Linked DNA regions of Tahibacter amnicola. The protein of the gene in region 2 binds, or shares a complex with, the protein of the main gene of each other region. Links are inferred from orthologs where the notes say so. Each region holds a gene or a part of one and is shown on either strand. Other genes may lie near its edges.

Evidence for each region.
Region 1: the proteins of tsaB (region 2) and tsaD are in contact, whole or in part, in a solved structure (PDB 4WQ4), measured with the Escherichia coli proteins. The link is inferred for Tahibacter amnicola from one-to-one orthologs.

The regions. Positions count from the first base shown.
Region 1 is NZ_CP104694.1:219,172-230,638, forward strand. What follows is about bases 5,858-8,844. They hold tsaD (tRNA (adenosine(37)-N6)-threonylcarbamoyltransferase complex transferase subunit TsaD), read right to left. Parts: upstream 7,889-8,844; coding sequence 6,827-7,888; downstream 5,858-6,826. Other genes in these bases: folK (2-amino-4-hydroxy-6-hydroxymethyldihydropteridine diphosphokinase), read right to left, coding at 5,929-6,450; folB (dihydroneopterin aldolase), read right to left, coding at 6,454-6,813; rpsU (30S ribosomal protein S21), read left to right, coding at 7,945-8,160; N4264_RS00855 (GatB/YqeY domain-containing protein), read left to right, coding at 8,274-8,726. Outside these bases: N4264_RS00795 (lytic transglycosylase domain-containing protein), read left to right, coding at 1-271; N4264_RS00800 (group I truncated hemoglobin), read right to left, coding at 274-708; N4264_RS00805 (multifunctional CCA addition/repair protein), read left to right, coding at 863-2,104; N4264_RS00810 (VanZ family protein), read right to left, coding at 2,073-2,420; N4264_RS00815 (class I SAM-dependent methyltransferase), read right to left, coding at 2,498-3,637; N4264_RS00820 (pteridine reductase), read left to right, coding at 3,704-4,444; N4264_RS00825 (thioesterase family protein), read left to right, coding at 4,494-4,931; N4264_RS00830 (DUF6159 family protein), read right to left, coding at 4,995-5,843; dnaG (DNA primase), read left to right, coding at 8,845-10,560; N4264_RS00865 (hypothetical protein), read left to right, coding at 10,593-10,976; cyoE (heme o synthase), read right to left, coding at 10,991-11,467.
Region 2 is NZ_CP104694.1:5,737,862-5,749,999, reverse strand. The notes cover bases 3,970-6,804. They hold tsaB (tRNA (adenosine(37)-N6)-threonylcarbamoyltransferase complex dimerization subunit type 1 TsaB), read left to right. Parts: upstream 3,970-4,955; coding sequence 4,956-5,654; downstream 5,655-6,804. Other genes in these bases: mgtE (magnesium transporter), read right to left, coding at 5,659-6,804; creD (cell envelope integrity protein CreD), read left to right, coding at 3,970-4,929. In the rest of the region: mrcB (penicillin-binding protein 1B), read left to right, coding at 1-286; N4264_RS22705 (tetratricopeptide repeat protein), read left to right, coding at 335-859; DNA repair helicase YoaA, read left to right, coding at 865-2,772; N4264_RS22695 (hypothetical protein), read right to left, coding at 3,032-3,352; more of creD, read left to right, coding at 3,556-3,969; more of mgtE, read right to left, coding at 6,805-7,020; N4264_RS22675 (hypothetical protein), read right to left, coding at 7,462-9,255; N4264_RS22670 (glycosyltransferase family 2 protein), read left to right, coding at 9,451-10,416; N4264_RS22665 (WxcM-like domain-containing protein), read left to right, coding at 10,413-11,354; N4264_RS22660 (GtrA family protein), read left to right, coding at 11,351-11,734; N4264_RS22655 (hypothetical protein), read right to left, coding at 11,700-12,138. UniProt on the Escherichia coli protein: Required for the formation of a threonylcarbamoyl group on adenosine at position 37 (t(6)A37) in tRNAs that read codons beginning with adenine.

The DNA.
Region 1 (11,467 bases), 5.5 Mb from region 2 along the record:
TGCGCGCTCGGCGCTCGAGCCGGACTTCTTTATCGCCAGCATCCCCTACCGCGAAACGCGTGAGTACGTGGCGCGCGTACTGGCCTTCAGCGTGATCTACGACTGGCGGATGAACGGCAGTGCCGTCGCCCTGGCAACCCGCCTGCCACGCTACGGCCAGGCGTTCCTGCCGCCGAGCAAGAGCACCGCGCGCAAGAAGGTGATCTGCCCTGCTCCGCTGGAACCCGCCGCGCCCGCCGTGGCGACCACCCGGGCGACGCCGGGCGCGTAGGCCTACTGGCCCACCACCTGCGGTTTCATCGGACCGAACAGGCCCAGCACCTGCTGCTGGGTCGATTCGGCCAGCTGCACGGTGTTCATCGCGGCGATGAGGTCTTCCACGAAGGCGGCGAAATCCGCCTCAGAGAGATTCATTCCCGAATGCGCCTCTTCCATGCTGCGCCCGGTATAGGTGCAGGGCCCCCCGCTGGCCTGGCAGATCTGTTCGATCAGCAGACGGCGCAGGTCAGCAAGGTCGGTGTTCTCGAAGAACAGATTGATGCGCAGATCACCGTGGACCTGCGTCAGCGCCGCATCCACCAGGCGTTCGATGCCGGGCATGCCGCCGAGGGATTGGTACAACGCATCTTTTTGCACATCCGGCTTACCCGGCGAGCTGGCACAGCCGGTCATGGCGAGCAGGGCAATGGCAAGGTAGAGGGCTTTCATCGGATCCTCGACGGTTCGACGGTGCGGGACGAGTGTAGAGCTTCGCGTTGGCGAACGAACCGGGGCAGGCGGGTATCCTGGCTGCCGTGCCCCGCGTGAAGGCCGGGACTGCTAAGCTCGACGGTCGGATATACGTCAGGCGGAGCGCAAACGGATGCAGGTCTATCTGGTGGGGGGCGCGGTGCGGGACCGCTTGCTGGGTAAGCCGGTGGCGGATCACGACTACGTCATCGTCGGCGCCACGCCCGAGGCGCTCAAGGCGCAGGGTTACAAGCCGGTGGGCAAGGATTTCCCGGTGTTCCTGCACCCGCAGACCGGCGAGGAGTACGCCCTTGCCCGCACCGAACGCAAATCCGGCCGCGGCTATGCCGGATTTACCTTCCACGCAGACGAAAGCGTCACGCTCGAGGAAGACCTGCGCCGCCGCGACCTGACGATCAATGCCATGGCCGAAGACGAACACGGCCGCCTGGTCGATCCGTTCGGCGGTGCGGCAGACATCCAGGCACGCATACTGCGGCACGTCTCGCCCGCCTTCGTCGAAGATCCCGTGCGCGTGCTTCGCATCGCCCGGTTTGCCGCACGCTACGCGCCGCTGGGTTTCACCATCGCGCCCGAAACGCTCGACCTTATGCGGCAAATGGTACAAAACGGCGAAGTGGATCACCTGGTCGCCGAACGCGTGTGGGCCGAGACGCGCAAGGCGCTGGGCGAGCCTCGGCCCTCGGCATTCCTCGCGGCGTTGCGCGCCTGCGGTGCGCTGGCGCGGCTGTTTCCGGAGATCGACGCGCTCTACGGCGTGCCGCAGCGTCCGGAATACCACCCGGAAGTCGATACGGGCGTGCACACGGAGATGGTCGTCGACATGGCCGCGCGCCTGGCACCCGGCGACACGCTGATCGGCTGGTGCGCCCTGGTGCACGACCTGGGCAAGGCGCTGACGCCGCCCGACGTGCTGCCACGCCATGTCGGGCACGAAGAAGGCGGTGTATCACCGATTCAGGCACTGGGTGAACGCTACCGGTTGCCGTCGGAGTATGTCGACCTCGCCGTGCTGTGCTGCCGTCTGCACCTGCATGCGCATCGTGCGCTGGAACTGCGCCCGGCGACGCTGCTGGAGGTGTTCGAGCAGCTCGACGCCTTCCGCAAGAAGGGGCGCGTCGAGCAGTTCCTGATGGTATGCGAGTCGGACAAGCGCGGCCGGCTCGGCCTTTCCGAGTCAGCCTACCCCCAGGCCCAGTGGCTGCGCGAAGCCTACGCCGCCGCTGCGGCCATCTCCGCAAAACCCTTCGTGGAAAAGGGCCTGGACGGCCGCGAGATCGGCGAGGCGGTGCGCCAGGCCCGGCTGCGCGAGATCGCGCGGATCAGGCCGGAACCCGCGCCTCCAGGCGGCTGAGCAGGTTGCCGAGCGGGCTGGTCGCCAGCGCCCAGCCCAGCAGGACGCCCAGCGCATCGGCCGCCAGGTCCATGCCGTCCGCGGCGCGGTAGGGCACCAGCGCCTGCAGCAGTTCGATCAGGCCGCCGAACGCCACCGCACCGACGGCACAGCGCAACCGATCGGCCGGAGCGGCGTAGATCTGGGCGTACCAGCCCATCAACGCGGCGAAGCCCGCCAGGTGGGCGAACTTGTCGCCCATCGGCACCTCGCCGACGACCGCCGGCGCCGGCAGCAGGCAGACGACGAGCATGGCAACGAGCAGCAAACGCCCCATCAGGCGCCAAAGAAACAAATAGCGAAGTGGTCTTGGTGACATAATCCCGTTCTGCGCACTACAGGCAACGTGGCGCGTCAGTCCGCGCCGCTGCGTTCAAAGGCCATGACCTTGAACTTCTCGCCCATTTCGGCCGGCAAGGTAAGACGTTTGATTTCCTGCGACAAGCGATAACGCTGCACTTCGTCGGCCGTCATCCCCAGGTCAGAAAATACCTCGGAAAGGCCATTGGCGATCAGGAAATCGGCCTGGGTTCCCATGCCGGCGATGCGCATTCCCGCCGTGACGCCGGCTTCGGCCAGCGCGCTGAAATCGACGAAGGCCGTGAGATCCTGCAGGCCGACCAGGCGATACGGATCATCGTGCGCACGGTGGCGGTAGGTGGCGATCAGCGTGCCGTCACGGCGATCGTCGCGGTAGTACTCGCGGCGCGCGTAGCCGTAGTCGACAAACATGGCCATGCCGCGCGCGAGTGAACCGCAGACCGCCTGGATCCAGAACGGCAGTTGCGGCAGTACTTCCGAACGATAGCCGTCGGCGAACCCGTGGCCGAGATCGCGCTCGACATGGCGCACGGCGTTGGCGACGAAGCTGTCCGCCGGCAGATCGATGCTGGCGAATCCCCCGTTACCGTCGTCGACCACGTGCTCTTCGAACACCTCGCCGTCGCGCACGCAGAATCGCGTCGTCGGCAGTGCATCGATCACTTCGTTGGCGAACAGCACGCCCTCCCAGTCTTCTTCCGGCGGCCGCTCGATCCACTCCACCCGGGCGGCCAGCGCCGCCGGCAATGCGGCCCTGAGCCGCCGCTGCTGGCGCTCGCGCAGGTCGGCACTGGGTTCCAGGATGCGGTAGCGCGCGGGCAGGCGCTGCAACCGGGCGAGTTCCTCCAGGCAATCCTGGGCGAAGGCGCCGCTGCCGCCGCCCAGCTCGATGACGTCGGCGTTCTCACCGGTGCCCAGCACGGGCGCCATGGCGCGGGCCACGCAACGGGCGAAGACGCTGCCCAGTTCCGGTGCCGTGATGAAGTCGCCGTCGCGGCCGAACTTGGTCTTGCCCGCGCTGTAGTAGCCCAGCCCGGGGGCGTAGAGGGCCATTTCCATGAAGCGCGAGAACGGCATCGGGCCGTTCGCGGCGATCTCATTGCGGATGAACGCGGCGAGCGTGGCGGAGTGGTCGCGCTCGGCGACGCTGGGTTCGGGAAGTTCGGTGCGCAAGGCTGGATTTCGCCCGTGAGGTATGCGGCAATCGCGGGACTGCAAGGATAGCGAGGAATGCCGCGCATGACCCCATCCCGTCCTGTTGCCCTGATCACCGGATCGGCCCGGCGTGTCGGCGCCACCGTGGCACGGCGGCTTCATGCGGAGGGGTTTGACCTCGTCCTGCACTGCCGCCACTCCCGCGACGCACTGGATGCGCTGGCCGCGGAGCTGGAGCAGCGGCGACCTTCCAGCACCCTGGTCGTACAGGGTGAACTGGCACAGGAGGAGAACCTGCCCGCCATGATCGATGCCGCCACTGGCCGGTTCGGACGACTGGACGGGCTCGTCAACAATGCGTCGGCGTTCTATCCCACGCCAGTGGGCAAGATCAACGCGCGGCAGTGGGATGAACTGTTCGCCGCGAACGCGCGGGCGCCGCTGTTCCTGAGCCAGGCCGCTGCGCCGGCGCTGCGACATTCACAAGGCTGCATTGTCAATATTGCGGATATCTACGCAGAGCGCCCGCTGGCCGGGCACACGGTCTACTGCATGGCCAAGGCCGCGCTGCTGATGCTGACGCGATCGCTCGCGCTGGAACTGGCGCCGGACATACGCGTCAATGCGGTCGCGCCCGGGGCCATCCTGTGGCCCGAAAGCGGCAAGGCCGTGAAGGAACAGCAGGCCGTTCTCGACCGGGTGCCGATGCGGCGCACCGGTTCGGCCGAGGACGTCGCCGCCGCCGTGCTTTGGCTGATGCGGGATGCGCGCTACACGACCGGTGAAGTGGTGCGGATCGACGGCGGCCGCTCGCTGTCGATATAGACGCCGCCCGTGCTACCGTGGGCGTTCGCAGCGTGCACGGAGCCCGCACATGCCGGCTGATTTCGAGACATCGCTTTTCGCCCGCTGGGGCGACATGGATTTCAACGCCCACATGGCCAATACCGCCTACCTGGATGCGTCGGCCGATGTGCGCCTGATGTATTTCAGCAGCCGCGGCTTTCCGGCGGCGGAGCTGGCGCGGCTGGGGATCGGCCCGGTCGTGCGTCGCGACGAGATCGACTACTACCGCGAAGTGCGGCTGCTCGAGCCGCTACGCGCCGTGTTGCGCCTGGCCGGCCTGAATGCGGACGCCGGCCGGTTCCGGTTGCAGAATGACTTCTACCGCGAAGACGGCCAGCTGGCCGTGCGCGTGCGAAGTGAGGGCGGCTGGCTCGATCTGGCGCGGCGCAAGCTCACGGCTCCGCCCGAAGCGCTCGCCGCCGCGCTGCGCGAGCTTGGGCAGACCGAGGACTTTGTCACGCTGTAGCGACGAAACGGATATGCGGTCGCAGCGCCGAGGCAGCGCCCCGACGCTGGACGGCGCGCCGCATCAGCGCGGTTTCGGCTCGAAGGCGTGCACGATGAGCCCCTGGTCAAACCCGTCGCTGACGATGCCCTCATCGGCATACCGGTAGAGCGCGGCGGCGTAGATGCCCTGCATGGCCGCCTGGATCAGCGACAGTGTGGCCATTCCGATCACGATGTAGGTCATCGCGACCACCGTCGTGGCCCGGGAGTTGGCGGAAGCCCCCGCCATCATCAGGACGACGCCACTGATGACCACCACGGCGATCAGCAGGCCGAACACCAGGCTGAAACCGGCGTGACCGACGAGGTTTTCGCCCCAGGTCTTCTTGAGCAGCGAGACGCTTCGGCGGACCGCCTCGACCGGACCGACATCCGTGCTCACCAGGACCGGCACGGCCATGTAGGTGGCCACCGTCCAGGCCGCGCCGAGGAGCTTGACCACCCACTGGCCGAGAAAACCAAGGCGTTCGCTGAGCAGGCGCAGCGCCAGGCCAACCGTTGCGCTGATCAGCGCATAACCCAGGATCGCCGGCAGCTTGCCGACGGCGATGCGCAGGCCATCGTTGAATGTCGGCGTGCCGCCGCGCAGACGGATCATCGCCGCCCCGATCAGGGCGGTATTGAAGAAGATGATGACGAAGTACTGCGCCAGGTAGAACACGAATCCCAGCGCGGCGAGTGCCGGGTCCACATTGCCGGTGCTCGCGCCGACGAAGAGGCCGCCGAGAAACGCCGGGACGAAGAACGTCGCGGCGACGAGCGCCAGCGACACGCCGGAAAAGAACGGAAATGCCAGCAGCACCTTGTCGGACCGCAGTACGGCGGCGCTGGCCCGCATCAACTGCCAGCTCAGGCTGAGACGGCTGAACATATGTACCTCAGGTTCGGTAGGCGACCGGAGCGGTCACGGTAACCGATATTCGGCAGAGCGTGCGCGCGATGATCAGGCGCCGTCGTCAGCCCCGGGCGGCGCGGGGCGCCAGGTCGTGCGGTGCATCCAGCGCCACGACCGCGTACTCGGTCGCGTGGTCGCGATGGCGGTGCCAGAGTTCGGCCAGGGTGTCGGTGCTGACCGGGTGGCGTTGCTCCGGCGCGATATCCGCCAGGGGTTTGAGGACGAACGCGTGCTTGAGCTCATCGCGCGGGACCTTCAGGTTGCCGCGCCCTTCCAGCACCTGGTCGCCGAAGAGCACGATGTCCACATCCAGGGTACGGTCGGAGTACCGCGGGACATCGCGACGGCGTCCGTGGCGATCTTCCAGCGCGTGCAGCCAGTCGTTGAGCACCTCGGGCGCCCAGGTGGTATCGACCGCCGCCGCCAGGTTCACGAAATCCGGTCCGTCGAACCCGACGGCGGGAAAACGGTATGCCGGCGAGACGACGACCTGGCCAAATTGCGCGCGCAGTTCGGCCAGCGCCGCGGAGAGGTGCCGCACCGGGTCCAGGTTGGAGCCCAGGCTGAGATAGGCGCGGGGCATGGACTACTCCGGACGCCGTCCGCGTTCGATCCTCACCCCGACCGCGCGCGAACCGCGTACTGCGCCGGGCTTGGACAGCTTCAGGCGCAGCCAGGAAACGCCGAATTCCTCGCGTACGATCCGTGCGCAGTGCTCGGCGAGCGTTTCCACGAGCTCGAAATGCGAGGCTTCGACAAAGGCGATCAGGCGCTTGGAAACGGCCTTGTAGTCGAGCGTGTCTTCAATCTTGTCCGAGGCCGCCGGCCGCGTGTTGTCGAAGGCCATCTCCAGGTCGAGTGCGACGACCTGGCGGATCTTGCGTTCCCAGTCGTAGATGCCGATGACCGTTTCGATCCGCAGGTCTTCGATAAAAACGATATCCATTCGGGTCTTCCTTTCAGTGGGACGCCGCAGCCGGCTCGCCGTCGAGGGGTCCAAGGCTTTCCAGGTCCCAGCGCGGCATGACGTGGATGGCCGTGCTGTCGCCTTGCCCGGCAGCCAGGCGCAGCGCTCCGGCCAGGGCAATCATCGCGCCATTGTCGGTGCAGAACTCCGGTCGCGGAAAATACACGCGGAATCCGTGGCGCCGCGCGGCCTCGTCCAGCTGCTGGCGCAGGCGGCGGTTCGCCCCCACGCCACCGGCGATCACCAGCGATCTGGCACCCGTGGTATCGAGCGCACGCAGGCACTTGATGCGCAGCGTGTCGACCATCGCTTCTTCGAACCCACGGGCGATATCGGCGCGGGTGGCGTCGGTCTGGTCGGATTGCTGCCACGCCAGCAGAACCTGGGTCTTGAGGCCGGAGAAACTGAAATCCAGGCCCGGGCGATCCGTCATGGGACGGGAGAAGCGGAACCGTCCGGAGGTGCCCAGCTGCGCCATCCGGGCCAGTTCGGGGCCGCCCGGGTACGGCAGGCCCATCAGTTTGGCAGTTTTGTCGAAGGCCTCGCCGGCGGCGTCGTCGAGGGTGTCGCCCAGGAGCCGGTAGCGGCCAATCGCCTCCACCGCGATCAGCATCGAATGGCCGCCGGAAACCAGGAGCGCGACGAAGGGCGGCTTCGGCGGGTCGGCCTCCAGCAACGGCGCGAGCAGATGGCCTTCCATGTGATGCACGCCGATGGCCGGCACGTCGAGCGACCAGGCCAGCGCCCGGGCAGCGGAAGCGCCGACCAGCAGCGCGCCGATCAGGCCGGGGCCGGCGGTATAGGCCACGCCGCCCAGGTCATCGACGCGCAACTGCGCGGCGGCCAGCGTTTCGCGCACCATTGGCAGCAGCTTGCGCACGTGGTCGCGGCTGGCAAGCTCGGGCACGACGCCGCCATACTCGGCGTGCAGCCGGACCTGGCTGTACAGCCGATGGGCCAGCAGACCGGCCTTCAGGTCGTAAACGGCGACGCCCGTTTCGTCGCAGGATGACTCAATTCCCAGTACGGGCTTTGCAATCGGCTCGTGTGACACGCTAAACTTCGCGGCTCGCCCAAGAACGGGGCGCAAGTGTAACAGCGGAGACATCCATGCCTAACGTGAAAGTTCGCGAAAACGAACCCTTTGAATTTGCCCTGCGTCGCTTCAAGCGCACCTGCGAAAAGGCCGGCGTCCTCGCCGAGACCCGCAAGCGCGAGTTCTACGAAAAGCCGACCCAGGAGCGCAAGCGCAAGCGCGCCGCCGCGGTGAAGCGTCACCTGCGCCGCGTTTCGCGCGACGTCACCAAGCGTCAGCGCTTCTACTGAGTAGCCGGGCGGGCGTGACGCCCGACCGCTCCCCCGTTCAGCGGGCTGCTCCGCAAACCGGTGCCACGCAAGTGGCACCGGTTTTTGTGCTTCCTGAAATCTGGAGATTCACCATGTCCCTGAAAGTACGCCTCACCGAAGACATGAAGGCTGCCATGCGTGGCGGCGAAAAGGACCGCCTGGGCGTCATCCGCCTGATCAACGCCGCGATCAAGCAGCGCGAAGTCGATGAGCGCATCACCCTGGACGACACCCAGGTGCTGGCGATCCTCGAGAAGCTGGTCAAGCAGCGCAAGGATTCCGTATCCCAGTACGAAAAGGCCAACCGGGAAGACCTGGCCGCCGTCGAACGCTACGAAATTGGCGTGATCCAGGGTTATCTGCCGGCGCAGCTGGAAGACAGCGAAGTCGCCGCCATCATCGACGCCGCTGTCACCGAAGCCGGCGCCACCGGCCCGAAGGACATGGGCAAGGTGATCGGCCTGGTGAAGACCAAGGTCGCCGGACGCGCGGACATGGGCAAGCTCTCGGAACAGGTGAAGCAGAAGCTCGCCGCGCTGGCCTGACCCCCGCTGTCTGGTGCGGGGCCGCCCAACGGCGTTCCCGCCACCGCTGAAACACGCCGCCAACGGCAAGCGCCTGCGGCGGCAGCAATAACCCCGCCTTCCCTGCAGCCGCATACCCATGGCCGGACGCATTCCTGACACATTTATCGACGACCTGCTCTCGCGCGTCGATATCGTGGACGTCATCCAGGAACGGGTGCCGCTCAAGAAGGCCGGGCGCGACTGGACGGCGCGCTGTCCCTTTCACGACGAACGCTCACCGTCCTTCACGGTAAGCCCCAACAAGCAGTTCTACCACTGCTTCGGGTGTGGCGCTCACGGCAGTGCCATCAAGTTCCTGATGGACTACGACCGCCTGGAGTTCACCGACGCGGTCGAGGAACTGGCGTCGCGGATGGGACTCAAGGTGCCCTACGAGGGCGGTCGCAGCAGTGCGCCGCAGCCGGACACCGCCGACCTCTACACCTTGCTTGAACAGGCCTCGCAGATGTACCAGCGCACGCTGGCCCAGTCGGAAAAGGCCATGGCCTACTTCGAGGGGCGCGGGCTGGATGCCGCGACGCGGGCCAGTTTCGGCCTGGGCTATTCGCCCGACCAGTGGGACGCGCTGAAGAATCACCTCGGCACGACGCCGCAACGTGTTGCGCTGCTGGAAAAGGCGGGAATGCTGGTGCGCGGAGAGCGCGGCGCACCGTACGACCGTTTTCGCGACCGCGTGATGTTTCCGATCCTGGACCGCCGCGGCAGAACGATTGCCTTCGGCGGCCGCGTGCTGGTGAAAGACGACGGTCCGAAGTACCTCAACTCGCCCGAGACGCCGCTTTTTCACAAGGGACGCGAGCTGTTTGCGCTGTGGCAGGTACGACAGGCACAGCAGAAGGTGTCGCGCATCATTGTCGTGGAAGGCTACATGGACGTGATCGCCTTGCACCAGTTCGGACTGCCCCAGGCCGTTGCGACACTGGGTACCGCAACGACGCGCGAACATGCAGAAGTTCTTTTTCGCAATTGTTCGGATGTCTACTTTTGTTTCGACGGTGACCGGGCCGGCCGGCAGGCCGCCTGGCGCGCCGTCGAGTCGGTATTGCCGCGCCTGCGGGACGGACGGCAGGCGCATTTTCTCTTCCTGCCCGATGGCGAGGACCCGGATTCACTCATTCGGCAGGAAGGCGCAAGCGGCTTCGAGCAACGCCTCAAGGCGGCGACGCCGCTTTCCGAGTTTTTCTTCGCCGAGATGGCCAGGGATGTGAACACGGCCAGTCTCGACGGCAAGGCACGCCTGGCGGAGCGCGCGAAGCCGCTACTGGCGCAGATTCCCGACGGGGCGTTCCGCGACCTGATGCTCGACGAGCTCAATCGGCGGGCGAATGTGCAGGTGCGGGTGGACGCACCGGAGAGCACGGCACGCACGGCGCCCAAGCCGGTCGAACGCACCCTGGTAAGAACGGCGGTCGGGCTTCTGCTCCAGAACCCGTCCTTCGCAGCCGATGTGGGATCGCCGGTCGGCTTTGAAGCGTTGCGTCAGCCAGGCGTACCCTTGCTGCTCGACGTGCTGGCGGTCTGCCGGGCGCGCCCCGGCCTCAATACGGCCGCTCTGCTGGAGCATTTCGCGGATCGGGAGGAAGCGCCGGCCTTGCGTCGGCTCGCGGTCATGGAAATTCCCGGCGAGAGCGATGCTCTACAGGCGGCGTTTGCGGGCGCGCTGGCGCAGCTTGAGAAGCAGACGGTCCAGCAGCGCATCGACGACCTGATCCGCCAGAAGGGCGAGCTCGGTCTGTCGCCCGCGGAAACCGCCGAGCTGGGACAGCTGCTCAGTCGGAAAGCAGTCCGCTGACGATGGGCGCCCGGTCTCTCGGACGACACACCTTGTCGACCGGACGGTACGGCGAGGTGTTCCTGGTCAAGGCGCCCTGGATTCCCGAGTACCAGGTACTGGTTTTTCCCGATTGCCAGGGACCGCCGACATCAACGGAGCGGGCCGAGCTTGCCGTGATCGCGATCGGCGTTGCCCAGGCTGCGTCACTGGCACGCTACGGCGACGCCGAGTGCTACCTGCTGATTCACAATGGCCTGGGCGTCCGACGCTCGCGCGACTTCCATTTCCACATTGCCATCCTGTCCGGACGCTGGCAGAAGGCAGTGCTGTACGGTTGGCTGTTCGCAAAGAATCTGCTCCATCCCGTATGGCTGCTGACGCGTCGGCTTCGACGCAAGCATATGCGCCGGCGTGAAGACGAAGTCGCCGAGTAGCGGCGGCCGCACTACTACCCCACCGGGACCAGCGGAATGCCCGGGCGAAGCGTCGGCGTCGCCAGATAGTGATCGGCCAGCAGGAAGGCAAACAGGGCCATCAGGTAGATGATGGAATAGTTGAATACCTTCATCGCGAACATCTCGTCCGGCGGCTGGAGCAAGAGGATCGCGTAATACAGGAAGACGCCACCCAGGATCAGTGCGCCTCCGAGGTAAAACAGTCCGCTCATTCCCGTCGCCCACGGCAGTACCGTGACGACCAGCAGCAATACGGTGTAATAGAGGACATGCCAGCGGGTGTATTCGACGCCATGCGTCACAGGCAGCATCGGCACCTGCGCGCGGGAATAGTCGTCGCGGCGGAAGATCGCCAGCGCCCAGAAATGCGGCGGCGTCCATACGAAGATGATCAGGAAGAGCAGCAGCGAATACGGGTGCACCTCGCCCGTGACGGCCGCCCAGCCCAGCACGGGCGGCGCAGCACCGGC
Region 2 (12,138 bases):
GGTGGCCTGGGTCGGCCGGGACGACAACAAGCCGACCGGGCTGTACGGCTCGACCGGTGCGTTGCGCATCTGGATGGCGCTGTTCCAGAAGTTGCCGACGCGTCCGCTGGATATTCCGATGGACCAGGGGATCGAACTGGTCTGGATCGATCCGGCGTCCGGGCAGCGCACGCAGCAGGACTGCGACCAGGCGCGCCAGCTGCCCTTCCTTGCCGGCTACGCGCCGAGCGAGGAGAAAAGCTGCGCCATGGACCAGTTGCGCGATTGGTTCGGCGGCGCAAACTGATGGCGTCGGTCTCCGGCACCCGGTGCGACAGATGAGAAAGAGGTAGAAATGAATTCTGCAAGAACGAGTTTCCAGCTGTGCGTGCTCGCTTTGGCGCTGGTCGCACTCGGCGCGTGTTCCACGCCGGCACCGCCGGCGCCGCAGCCGACGCGGCCGGACCGCGACCTGGTCGGTGAGATCCGCGCCGCGGGAAGCGCGACCGGTTCGGCCATCGAGGTGCAGCCGCTGCGCGACCCGGCCGTGGACGGCTTCGTCAAGCAGGCCGGTGAACTGGAAGCCGCCGGCAAGTACAACGACGCCATCGGCGCGCTCGATCGCGCCCTCAAGGTGGCGCCGGACGCGCCGGAACTGCTGCAGCAGAAGGCCGAGCTCTTCATCGCGCTGCGCCAGTACGATCATGCCGAAACGCTGGCGCGCAAGTCGTTTGAGCTGGGACCCAAGCTGGGCAGCCTCTGTGCGCGCAACTGGCAGACGGTGGTGGAAGTGCGGCGCATGGCCAACGATTCGGTCAGCGTCGAGAGCGCCAAGGCGCAGCTGGCCTCGTGCCGCATTGCGCCGCGCGTGCGGATGTAGGACGCGTGCGTAGCGACCCTCGGCAGCTGCTCGGCGCGGACGGCCCCTTTGCACGTGAAGTTCCCGGATTCGCCCCGCGCGAATCGCAACAGGTCATGGCCGCTGCCGTGGCCGAGGCGATTGACGACCGGCATGTCCTGATCGCCGAAGCGGGCACCGGCACCGGCAAGACCTTTGCCTATCTGGTGCCGGCCTTGACCTCCGGCAAGCGCATCATCGTTTCCACCGGTACGAAGACGCTGCAGGACCAGCTGTTTCATCGCGACCTGCCGCGTGTGCGCCAGGTCACCGGCGCGCGGCTCAAGACCAGCCTGCTCAAGGGCCGCGCCAACTACTTGTGCCTGTACCGGCTCGACCAGACCAGCCGGGACGGCCGGATGGTGTCGCGTGACGAAGTGGCGCACCTCAACCACCTGCGTGGCTGGTCCACGCGTACGGCCAGCGGCGATCGCGCGGAAGTGATCGAGGTGCCCGAGGATTCGCCAATCTGGCCGAAGGTCACTTCCACGACCGAGAATTGCCTCGGTGCTGATTGTCCGATGTTCAACGACTGCTTCGTGGTGAAGGCGCGCCGCGCCGCCCAGGAAGCGGACGTCGTGGTGGTCAACCATCACCTGCTGTTCGCTGACCTTGCCATCAAGCAGGAAGGATTCGGCGAAATCCTCCCCGGCGCACATGCCTTCGTGCTGGACGAGGCGCACCAGATTCCGGAGCTGGCCGGGCAGTTTTTCTCCGTGTCGTTCTCGGCGCGCCAGCTGCAGGAATTGTGTTCGGATACCGAGGCCGAATGCGCGTCGGTGACCGGTGCGTTCGCGATCCTGCGCGAGCCCATCGCAGCCGTCGTGCCCGCGCTGCGACGGGTGCGGCTGGCGCTGGACAAGTTGCCCCAGCGCGGCGCCTTCGCGGCGATCGAGGAAGACCGCTTCGCCATGGCGGAACTGCGTGTGCTGCAGGAGGCGCTGGTCACGCTCGACGCCGCGCTCGGTGGCCAGGCCGAACGTTCGCGCGGGCTGGAAAACATGCACGAGCGCTCGCAGGGCCTGGTTCAGCGGCTGGATCAGGTGCTCGATGGTACCGGTCACAATTGGATACATTGGTACGAATTGACATCGCAGGGGTTCAGCCTGCATGCCACGCCGTTGGACCTGGCGCCGCCGTTGCGCGCGCTGCGCCAACAGAGCCAGGCCGCCTGGATCTTCACCTCGGCAACCCTGTCGGTGGCCGGTGATTTCGGGCACTACTCGCGCCAGCTGGGCCTGGATGATCCGGTGACGCTGGGCTTGCCCAGCCCCTTCGATTACACGCGCCAGGCACTGACCTACCTGCCCAAAGGACTGCCCGATCCGAATGCGCCGGACTACACCGAGCGCGTGATCGCAGTGGCGCGGCCGGTGCTCGATGCCTCGCGTGGTCGAGCGTTCCTGTTGTTCACCTCGCACCGGGCCCTGCGACGCGCCGCCGAGCTGCTCGCCGGTGCACCATTTCCCCTGTTCGTGCAGGGCACGGCGCCGCGCCACCAGCTGCTCACCGATTTCCGCGCATCGGGCAATGGCGTGCTGCTGGGAGCGGCGAGCTTCTGGGAAGGCGTCGACGTCGCCGGCGAAGCACTCAGCTGCGTGATCATCGACAAACTGCCGTTTGCCGCGCCGGACGATCCGGTACTGGAGGCGCGTCTGAATGCGATGCGCGAAGCGGGCGGAAACCCGTTCGTTCAATGGCAGATTCCGTCGGCTGTCATCGCCCTCAAGCAGGGCGTGGGCCGATTGATTCGCGACGTGCACGACCGTGGCGTGCTGGTGCTGTGCGACCCGCGCCTGGTCACCCGCCCCTACGGCAAGCTGTTCCTCAAAAGCCTGCCGCCGATGCCGATGACCCGCGAACTGGCGGACGTGCAGGACTTCTTCCGTTCCTGACCGACGGAATCAGGGCATGTGTCATCGGTGCGCTGTGGCGTCGCCGACGGCAAAAAGGATGCCCGGCCTTGGGTGCACGCCTCCATTCGCCGGGACTGTTGCTTTGTATAGAAACAGCTTCTGTCGACTTGCCGGCGCCGCTCGTCGGCAATCCGTCGTGCGCGACGGCGTACCGGCATCGGGCGTGGGTGCTAGTGGCGCATAGAAAAAGCCCGGCACCAGGGCCGGGCTCTTACCCTCGGGGGAGGGGAGGAAACAATCAGGCGGCTTCGTTGCCCACCAGCGTCAGTTTTGGACGTGACGGCGGCGTGGGCGGAGTCACTGCCGGCCAGTCAGATTCGGACGGCTCGGGCAGTGCGTCGGCAAAACTCTGTTCGAAACGCTGGAAGCGGGCTTCGGCGGCACGGGCGACGCTGGCCGGGACCATGCCCGCGTCTAGCAGATGCCGCACGATGGCGCGTTGTTCCGGGCCAAAATCCGGATCACGCAGGGCTTCATCCAGGGCGTTGACGATCGCGGCGAGCCAGTGAGCCTGGGAACCGCGAAGCGCGAGCAACATCTTCTGGGTGGAGGCGGCCATCGTCGTGTACCGTGGTTGCAGTCGCCGGACTGGCGGGTTTCGAGGCGGATACAAGCAGGAATGATGCCAGACGAACGCGACGGCGGCGGCCGGTCAGTGCCCGACGACCGCCCCGGCTGGTCAGCGTTTTGCCCCGTATCGCACCGGCGAGTTCCCAGGCCGTGCACTGAACTAGCGCCATCTTCCCTGATGGATCGCCCCCAATGCTCTCCCGATACTCTTCCGTGACGACCAAGGCGCTGGGTATCGCGCTGATGGCGCTGCTGATGTTGATTCCCCTGGCGCAGGTGCGCGACCTGATCGCCGAGCGCAGCGGTTATCGGCAACACGCCGTTGCACAGATCGCGTCGCGCTGGGGCGCGGCGCAGACCGTTGGTGGTCCGGTCATTTCCGTGCCGCACCGGGTCATGCTTGAAACCAAGGACGGCTACAAGCCCTCGCAACAGATGCTGTATCTGCTGCCCGAGCGCGGCGATATCTCCGCAACGCTGACCCCTTCTATCCGCGCCTACGGGATCTACGATACGGCCGTCTATACGGCTGACGTGACTATCAGCGCCCGGTACGAATCTGACGATTTTGCGCCGCTTTCGACCGACGCGGCGAATTACCTGACTGACCAGGTGAAGCTGCGCTTCCTGCTCAGCGACGTGCGTGGCCTGCGCGAGGTGAAGTCGGTAAAGGTCAATGGCACGCCGCAGCGGCTGCAACCGGGCGACGCCATCGGCAATATCGCCGCGGTGAGCGTGGCGCTGGACCCTTCGCTCCTGGCCGGGGCGCTGACGGTCGAGGTGCAGTACGTGGTGGCGGGCACCGAATCGCTGCAGTTCCTGCCGATGGCGCGGACAACAACGGTGAAGGTCGATGCGCCGTGGGCGGATCCGAGTTTCACCGGTGCGTTTCTCCCGGCCGAACGCGACATTGACGACAAGCAATTCTCCGCACGCTGGCAGGTGCTGGAACTCAATCGCGGCTTTGCGCAGCATTGGGAAGAGACGCCGCATAACGCGGTGAATCTGCACGAATGGTCCTTTGGCGTGACCTTGTACCGCCCCGTCGATGTGTACCAGCAGCTGCAGCGGGCCGGCAAATACGGCCTGCTCTTCATCGGCCTGTCGTTTGTCGCCTTCTTCCTGTTCGAAGTGCTCAAGAAGCTGCGCGTGCACCCGGTGCAGTATGTCCTGGTGGGACTGGCGCTGTGCACGTTCTATATCCTGCTGTTGGCACTGTCCGAACAGATCGGCTTCGGCGGCGCCTATGCGGTGGCCGCCACCGCCGTCGTGCTCATCATCGGCGGCTATGCGGCGGCAGTGCTGGCGACGCGACGGGCTGGCGGACTTCTCGCCGGTTGCCTCGCGGTGGCCTACCTGCTGCTGTACGGACTGGTCATCAGCGAGCAATACTCGCTCTTGATCGGCGCCATCACGCTGCTGGCGGTCGTGTCTGTCCTGATGTACCTGACCCGGCGCATCGACTGGTACGGTGAATCCCGCCCGGCGGCGGCGCCGGCGGCGGCGAAGACGGATTTTGACGCCTTCGTCATGCCCGACCTGCCGCCGAACGGCTCGCGCCGATAAACGTATAGAAAGATAAAGAGTCGTCCATGAACCTGATCGCCATCGAAACCTCCACCGAATGCTGCTCCGTCGCGTTGTCGTACAACGGTCGCGTGATCGAGCGCAGTGAACTGGCGCCACGCCGCCACGCGGAGCTGGTGCTGCCGATGGCCGATTCGCTCCTGGCCGAGGCGGGCCTGTCGCGACGGCAGCTCGACGCCGTCGCGGTAGGGCGCGGCCCTGGTGCGTTCACCGGTGTGCGGCTGGCTGTCTCCGTAGCCCAGGGGATGGCCCTGGGGCTGGGCCTGCCGGTCGTTCCGATTTCGTCCCTGGCGGCGCTCGCGCTGGACGCGCCGGACGACGGGAATCCCGTCCTGGCCGTCATTGACGCGCGGATGGGAGAGGTCTACGCCGGCGCATTCCGCCACGTGGACGGCTCGGTGGTCGCGTGGGGGGATGAGTCGGTGGGGCCGGCGGACCAGCTCGTCGTGCCGCCCGCCGCCCGCTGGAATGTCATTGGCAGTGGCTGGACCAGTTACTCCGCTGCATTGGCGCCGCGCCTGGCGGCGGAACCGGCCTGGGTCGACGGATCCCGTCATCCCCAGGCACGGGCGGTGGCGCGCCTGGCCGTGGCGGAGTTCGGCGCCGGACATGCGGTCGCACCGGAATTGGCCCTGCCGGTCTACCTGCGCGACAAGGTCGCCCTCACCTTGACCGAGCAGCGGGAAGCGCGCGGCAATCGCTGATGTGCTACTGCATCAGCAGCAGCGTCGAAAGACCCAGGAAGGAAGCGAATCCGCAGCAATCGGTAACCGTGGTGAGAATCACGCCGCCGGCCAACGCCGGATCGATTCCCACGCGCCGCAGCACCAGGGGCAGGAATACGCCGGACAGCGCCGCAGCGATGAGGTTGATTACCATGGCCGCGCCGAACGCCAGCGCGAGCCAGGCGTCGCGGTAGATCGCCAGCGCGACGCTGCCGACAGCCAGCGCCCACACCAGTCCGTTGGCGAGCGCGACCAGCACTTCCTTGCGTAGCAGCGACAGCGCGTTGGCGGGGCTGACCTGGCCTAGCGCCTGGGCGCGGACCATCAGCGTCAGCACCTGCGTACCCGCCACGCCGCCCATGCTGGCCACGATGGGCATCAGCACGGCGCAGGCGACCACTTTCTGCAGTACACCCTCGAAATTGCCGATCACCCACGAGGCGAGAAACGCCGTCAGCAGGTTGATGCCCAGCCAGACCGCACGCCGGCGCGTAGTGCGCGGTACCGGGGCGAACAGATCTTCGTCTTCGTCCAGACCGGCTGCACCGAGAGCCTGGTGCTCGGCCTGGGCGCGGATGATGTCGACGACGTCGTCGATGGTGATACGGCCGAGCAGGACGTTGTTTTCGTCGACGACCGGAGCGCTGAGCCAGTCGTGGTTGGCGAAGCGCTCGGCAACCTCGGCCACGGGGGTGTCGGCGTCGATCGCGGGCTGTTCCGAGTCGATCAGGCGGTTCACCGCGACGGCCGGGTCGGCGGTCAGCAGCTGCGCCAGCGAAATGCCGCCCAGGTACTGCCGCCGCCGGCTGACGATGTAGAGGCGATCGGTCGCTTCCGGCAATTCGCCGCGCAGCCGCAGGTAGCGCAGCACCACGTCCACCGAGACGTCGGCCCGCACGGTGACCACGTCCGGGTTCATCAGTCGCCCGGCGGTGTCTTCCTCGTAGGTGAGCATCTGCTCGAGCCGTTCGCGGTTCTCGCGGTCCATCGACTTGAGCACTTCGTCGATAACGGTATCGGGCAGGTCTTCCAGCAGGTCTGCCAGGTCGTCGATATCCAGCGATTCGGCGGCCGCGACGATTTCGTCCGGGTCCATCGCCTTGAGCAGGTCCTCGCGAACCTCGTCGCCCACATGCACGAGCACTTCGCCGTCGTCTTCCGGGTCGACCAGTCCCCACACGATCTGGCGCTTGTGCGGCGGCAGCGATTCGAGCAGGTTGCCGATCTCCGCGGGCGAGAGCGTATTGACCAGCCGCTTGACCGGTCCCAGGCGGCCGCTGTCGAGCGCCTGCTCGAGCAGACGCAGTTGCTTGGCGGTGCGGTCCTGGAGGGCGGTCTCGGCCATCGGTGCGCTATCAGACGGGAATGGCGTGATTATCGGCGGCGAGGCAGGGTGGCGCCTAGCCGTGCGGCTTGCGATGGCCGCCATAATTGCGCTGAGGGCAGCGTGCGCGATCGCCAGGTTCGCGTGGCGGCAACCGATGGCCGACCAGTTCCGCCTGCACGAGGTCTATCTGAGCGGGCCATTCCCGCAGAACGTGCGCAGCTGGATGCTCAGATCCGTATGGCCGGGATAGACTGGTTAGCCGCGAGCCAGTGGCTGCAGATTAGCGACGGCTTGGCTTGCGCGCTGGGCATGGGCGCTGCTCCTGGCCGTGGTGGGGTGGCGCGAACTAGTGCAGATGGATTGCACTGCGTTGGAGCGCGCGCCTCCTGCATGGCATTCCGCCAGTGCATTGGCTGGAAACCCGGCGCTGGCATCCCGTGAGCGGCCTGCCCGCACTGGTCAGTGGACGGCGTGTGATTCTGCCACTTGCGGTCCGACCTGTGATGGCAGAGTGAATGCCAGCGCAGTGACGGGCAACTGTTGATCCGCATCGATGAGCAGCAGCCGGTACTTCGTATCCTTCTTTGGTGCGATGACGTAGCCGTCAAAGCCGCGCGCGACGGGCGTGTTGAAACGCAGCGCCCGCTGTGCGTACGGAAGGTGGCTCAGGATCGCTTCTCCGTGCACGTGACCGGATTCGTCGACGATGATCAGAAGAGGTTTGTCTGGAATGGGTGCATCTTTCGCGTAGCGGCCTGAGACGCGAATGACCTGGCGTTGGCCCCAGGTATCGTCAAAGACATCTCCCAGGACGACAAGGCTAGTGGCAGGCGCGGCCGGAACCGGTTCGACCAATGCGAGCGGGTTGGACGGCGGGGACTGGATGAACATGCTCCAGCGACGCTCCCGGAACGCTTCGATAGCCGCCATGGTATGTGCCCGGCGCGAAGCGTCGTCGTCCGGAAGGTAAAGCGGATCCCAGATCTGCAGGCGTGCTGCAACCGCAGATATCTGGTTGTTCCGGTGAACGGCCGATGCCCAGCCGGCATTGTCGCGGTGTGATACTGAAAGCAACGCGGCGGCAGTCAACGCCCCTATGGCGGGTGCAACGCCGTTCCGGGCGGAGCCGGACCGGCGAGCCAGGCTGATGCCGAACAGCGCCAGTCCACCCCACACCTGCGTAGACCACACCAGATACCGATCGGCAAATGCTTCTGCAGGTACCGTCAGCATCAGTTCGACACGGGACAGCCCGATCAATCCTGCGGACGCCACACCGAGCGAGGCCACGCCCAGACCGAGCGCGCCGAGTCGCGACAATGGCTTTCGATGGCGTAGCGCGTGCAGCATTGCAGCGACATACGATGCGGCAACGAAGGAGCCGGCCAACAATCCAGCGCTCAACGCGGAAGAGCCTGACAATTCCAGACGTTGCGCTGCGTTGATAAATGGCGAGCCGAGGACACGCAGCACTGTCATGGCCATCACCGCCGGGGAGAACTGCAGCGAACCTTTCACGCCGTCGTTGCCGGGCAGGAGGGTCGTATACAGAATGACGTCCATTACCAGGATGGCGAGTGCAGGGAGCCAGGCCTTCCATGGGACTCGGACGCACAACGCGACGGCGAAAAGTGCGGCAAATGCGGCGACACCCGATCCGAAGCTGAAGGTTGCAACGGTGCACGCCAGTGCTCCTGCTGTCATCCAGGCTGCCGATCGTCGTTCGCGCGCCGCAAAAGCGGCGAGGCTGGCCAGAGCGGCGGAAAGTGTGACAGGGTAGACATGGAGGGCTTCGCCGCCGTGGAAGAACATTCTGACGTTGCCTAGCCACAATACGGTCATCACGGCGACCAGCATTGCGGCTGCGCGGGCAAGCGGTGAGAGTCCCCGTTCGCGTAGCGCAGTCACCATCATCACCATCGCCGTGCCACTTGCCAGCACGACGCCAAGCACCAGTTGCAGCGATTGATCCGCAGCAAACCAGCGCATTTCCGCAAAGCGGACCAGTGCGGCGACAACCGGCCGATGGGCATTCTCGATACCGAACAGCGCATCGACGAGGGGCCGGCTGAAAAAATTGGCGTAGATGCGATAGTGGTCCGAGTAGGGGAAGCGAAGCCCGAAATTTGCAACCGCCACCAACGCCGTGTGGGCGTAGGCGTAAGTCGCCAGCAGGGTGGCAGCGAGCAAGAGGGTTGACGCCGGGGAGCGCGATTTGGCCACGGATTTGACCGCTGGCAAGGGGTTGGACATCCGGGCTCTCGTGGTTGGCGTGAAAGGGAATGGTAATATCCCCGGCTTGCAGGTTGAACCCGTGGCTCCGTGACCGGCGAGATCTGGCGCCTCGTCTCGTCCAGCAGGTGCCCGAATCCGGTGGCCATTGCCTGAATCGCCGGAAAATAGTCGCCGGCGCCGCGTACACGCTCATTTTCCCGGCGGAATCCGACGATGCCCGAAACCCCCGACGCGCCCGAGTATTCGCTGATTATCCCGGTCTATCGCAACGAAGAGTCCTTGCCGGACCTCCTCGTGGAGCTGGCACAGCTCGCACAAGGACTGGATAGGCCGCTTGAGGTCGTCTTCGTGGTGGACGGCAGCCCCGATCGCAGCCATGCGCACCTGGCGGAGCGGCTGCCTGCCGCGCCCTTTGCATCGCAGCTCATCCTGCTTTCACGCAATTTCGGATCGTTCGCGGCTATTCGCGAGGGCCTGAGTCACGCCCGCGGCAAGTACTTTGCCGTCATGGCGGCCGATCTTCAGGAACCGCCGCAGCTCGTCCGGGAGTTCTTTCGCCTGCTCGCTTCGGATGCAGCGGATGTCACGCTCGGCACACGGACGGGTCGTGATGATCCCTTCATCGACCGGATCGCGTCCCGATTGTTCTGGAGCACCTATCGCCGACTTGTGCAGCCGGAGCTGCCGGCCGGCGGTGTCGACATGTTTGGTTGCAACCAGGCCTTTCGCGATCAGCTGCTGCGTTTTGAGGAAAGCAACAGCTCGCTGGTGGGGCAGGTGATCTGGCTGGGATTCCGCCGTGCGGAAGTGCCCTACCACCGCGTTGCCCGGCGCCACGGAAAAAGCGCCTGGACGTTCTCGCGCAAATTGCACTACCTCATGAACAGCGTGTTTTCATTCACCGACCTGCCCATCCGGCTGCTGACGCTGGCCGGTCTGGGCGGCATCGTAATTTGCGCCGCGTTTGGGTTGCTGGTGGCGGTCCTGCGGCTGTCCGGATGGGTCGCGGTGCCGGGCTACTCGGCCACCATCCTGACGATCCTGTTCTTCGGCGCGCTCAACCTGCTGGGGTTTGGCATTGTCGGTTCCTACGTCTGGCGTGCCTACGAGAACACGAAACGCCGTCCGCAGGCAGTGGTTTTTCATCACAAGAACTTTTCTGGAAAAAGTGACGTATGAACTATTTTGTTCATCCCCAGGGCATCTGCGAAAGCAGCCATATTGGCGCAAATACACGCATCTGGGCATTTGCGCACGTGCTTGCGAAGGCCCGGCTTGGCAGCGACTGCAACATCTGCGACCACGTTTTCATTGAGAACGATGTCGTTATCGGTGATCGGGTAACCGTCAAGTGCGGTGTCCAGCTCTGGGATGGCGTCACGCTGGAAGATGACGTATTCATCGGGCCGAATGTCACCTTCACCAACGACCCTTTTCCGCGCAGCAAGCAGTACCCGGAGCAGTTCCCGCAAACGCGGGTCTGCGCGGGGGCGTCGATTGGCGCGAATGCGACCATCCTGCCAGGACTGACGATCGGTGCCCGTGCCATGGTCGGCGCCGGTGCCGTGGTGCTGCGGTCGGTGCCGCCGGATGCCATCGTGGTCGGCAATCCAGCGCGCATTGTGGGCTATGTGGACAATTCCGCCGGCGGGCGGCTGGTCGCGGATCGGCCCCGCGACAGCAACGAGCGTCCCGGCGTCGAGGAAACCAGTGTTCGCGGCGTCGCCCTGCACCGGCTTCCGCTGATTCAGGACATGCGCGGCGACCTTTCCGTCGGCGAGTTCGAAAGAAGCGTGCCGTTCCTTCCGCGCCGCTACTTCCTGGTGTTTGGCGTGCCCAGTGCGGAGGTGCGCGGTGAACACGCGCACCGAACGTGTCACCAGTTCCTGGTCTGCGTGAAGGGGTCGGTTTCGGTCATTGCCGATGACGGCACGCGCCGTGCGGAACTGCTGCTGGATCGCCCCAATCTCGGGCTTCACCTGCCGCCCATGACCTGGGGCATCCAGTACCGCTACAGCGCCGATGCGGTATTGCTCGTCTTCGCCTCGGAGTACTACGACACCCAGGAATACATCCGCGACTACGATGAATTCCTGCGCCTGAGCCGCGCCCGGTGACGGAGCGCCCGGCCATCGGCGAAGGCGTGCGCTTCGTGCTGGCGGGTGGCCTGAACACGGTGCTCACGTATGCGCTGTATTACGGCCTGCTCGCGCTGGTGGATTACCGCCTGGCCTACGCGCTGGCCTACGTTGCCGGAATCGGCATTGCCTACGTGCTCAATGCGCGTTTCGTCTTTCGCCGTGCGCTGGGTTGGCGCAGCGCCCTGCGATATCCGCTGATCTACGTCGCACAGTTCCTGTTCGGCGTGGCGCTGCTGCATTCTCTGGTGGACTGGCTCGGCATTGACCGTCGCTGGGCGATGGTCATCGTGATCGCGCTGTCAGTGCCGCTGTCGTACGTGCTCAATCGCCTCGTGCTGGTCCGGTCGCCGCAGTAGCCACCTGGTCATTCGCAGTCGGGCTGTGCAGGCGCTCGCGGATCTGCGGCATCAAGGTGCTCATCAGCCGTTCGCGGCCGTGGGCGTTCTGGTGATAGAGGTCGAAGTAGTCCTGGCAGTCGCTGCCGTCGGCCTTGTCCAGGGTGTCGGTCGTATCGATCAGGTCGATCGTGCCTTCGGCCACGAGCGGCTGGAGTACGGAGAGCGCCCACTCGTGCGCGCCGACGGGTGCGGCTTCCTTCCAGGCCGGAGTGACCGGCATCAGCACCACCAGGGGTTTCTGTTTCCAGCGCAGGCCGCGCAGGCGTTTCTGGACGAGGTCGCGCACGGCGATCATTTCCGGCTGCAGTGTGCCCTGGCGGAGTGACTGTCCGTAATCCGGGCGGTAGGTTTTCGCGCCGACG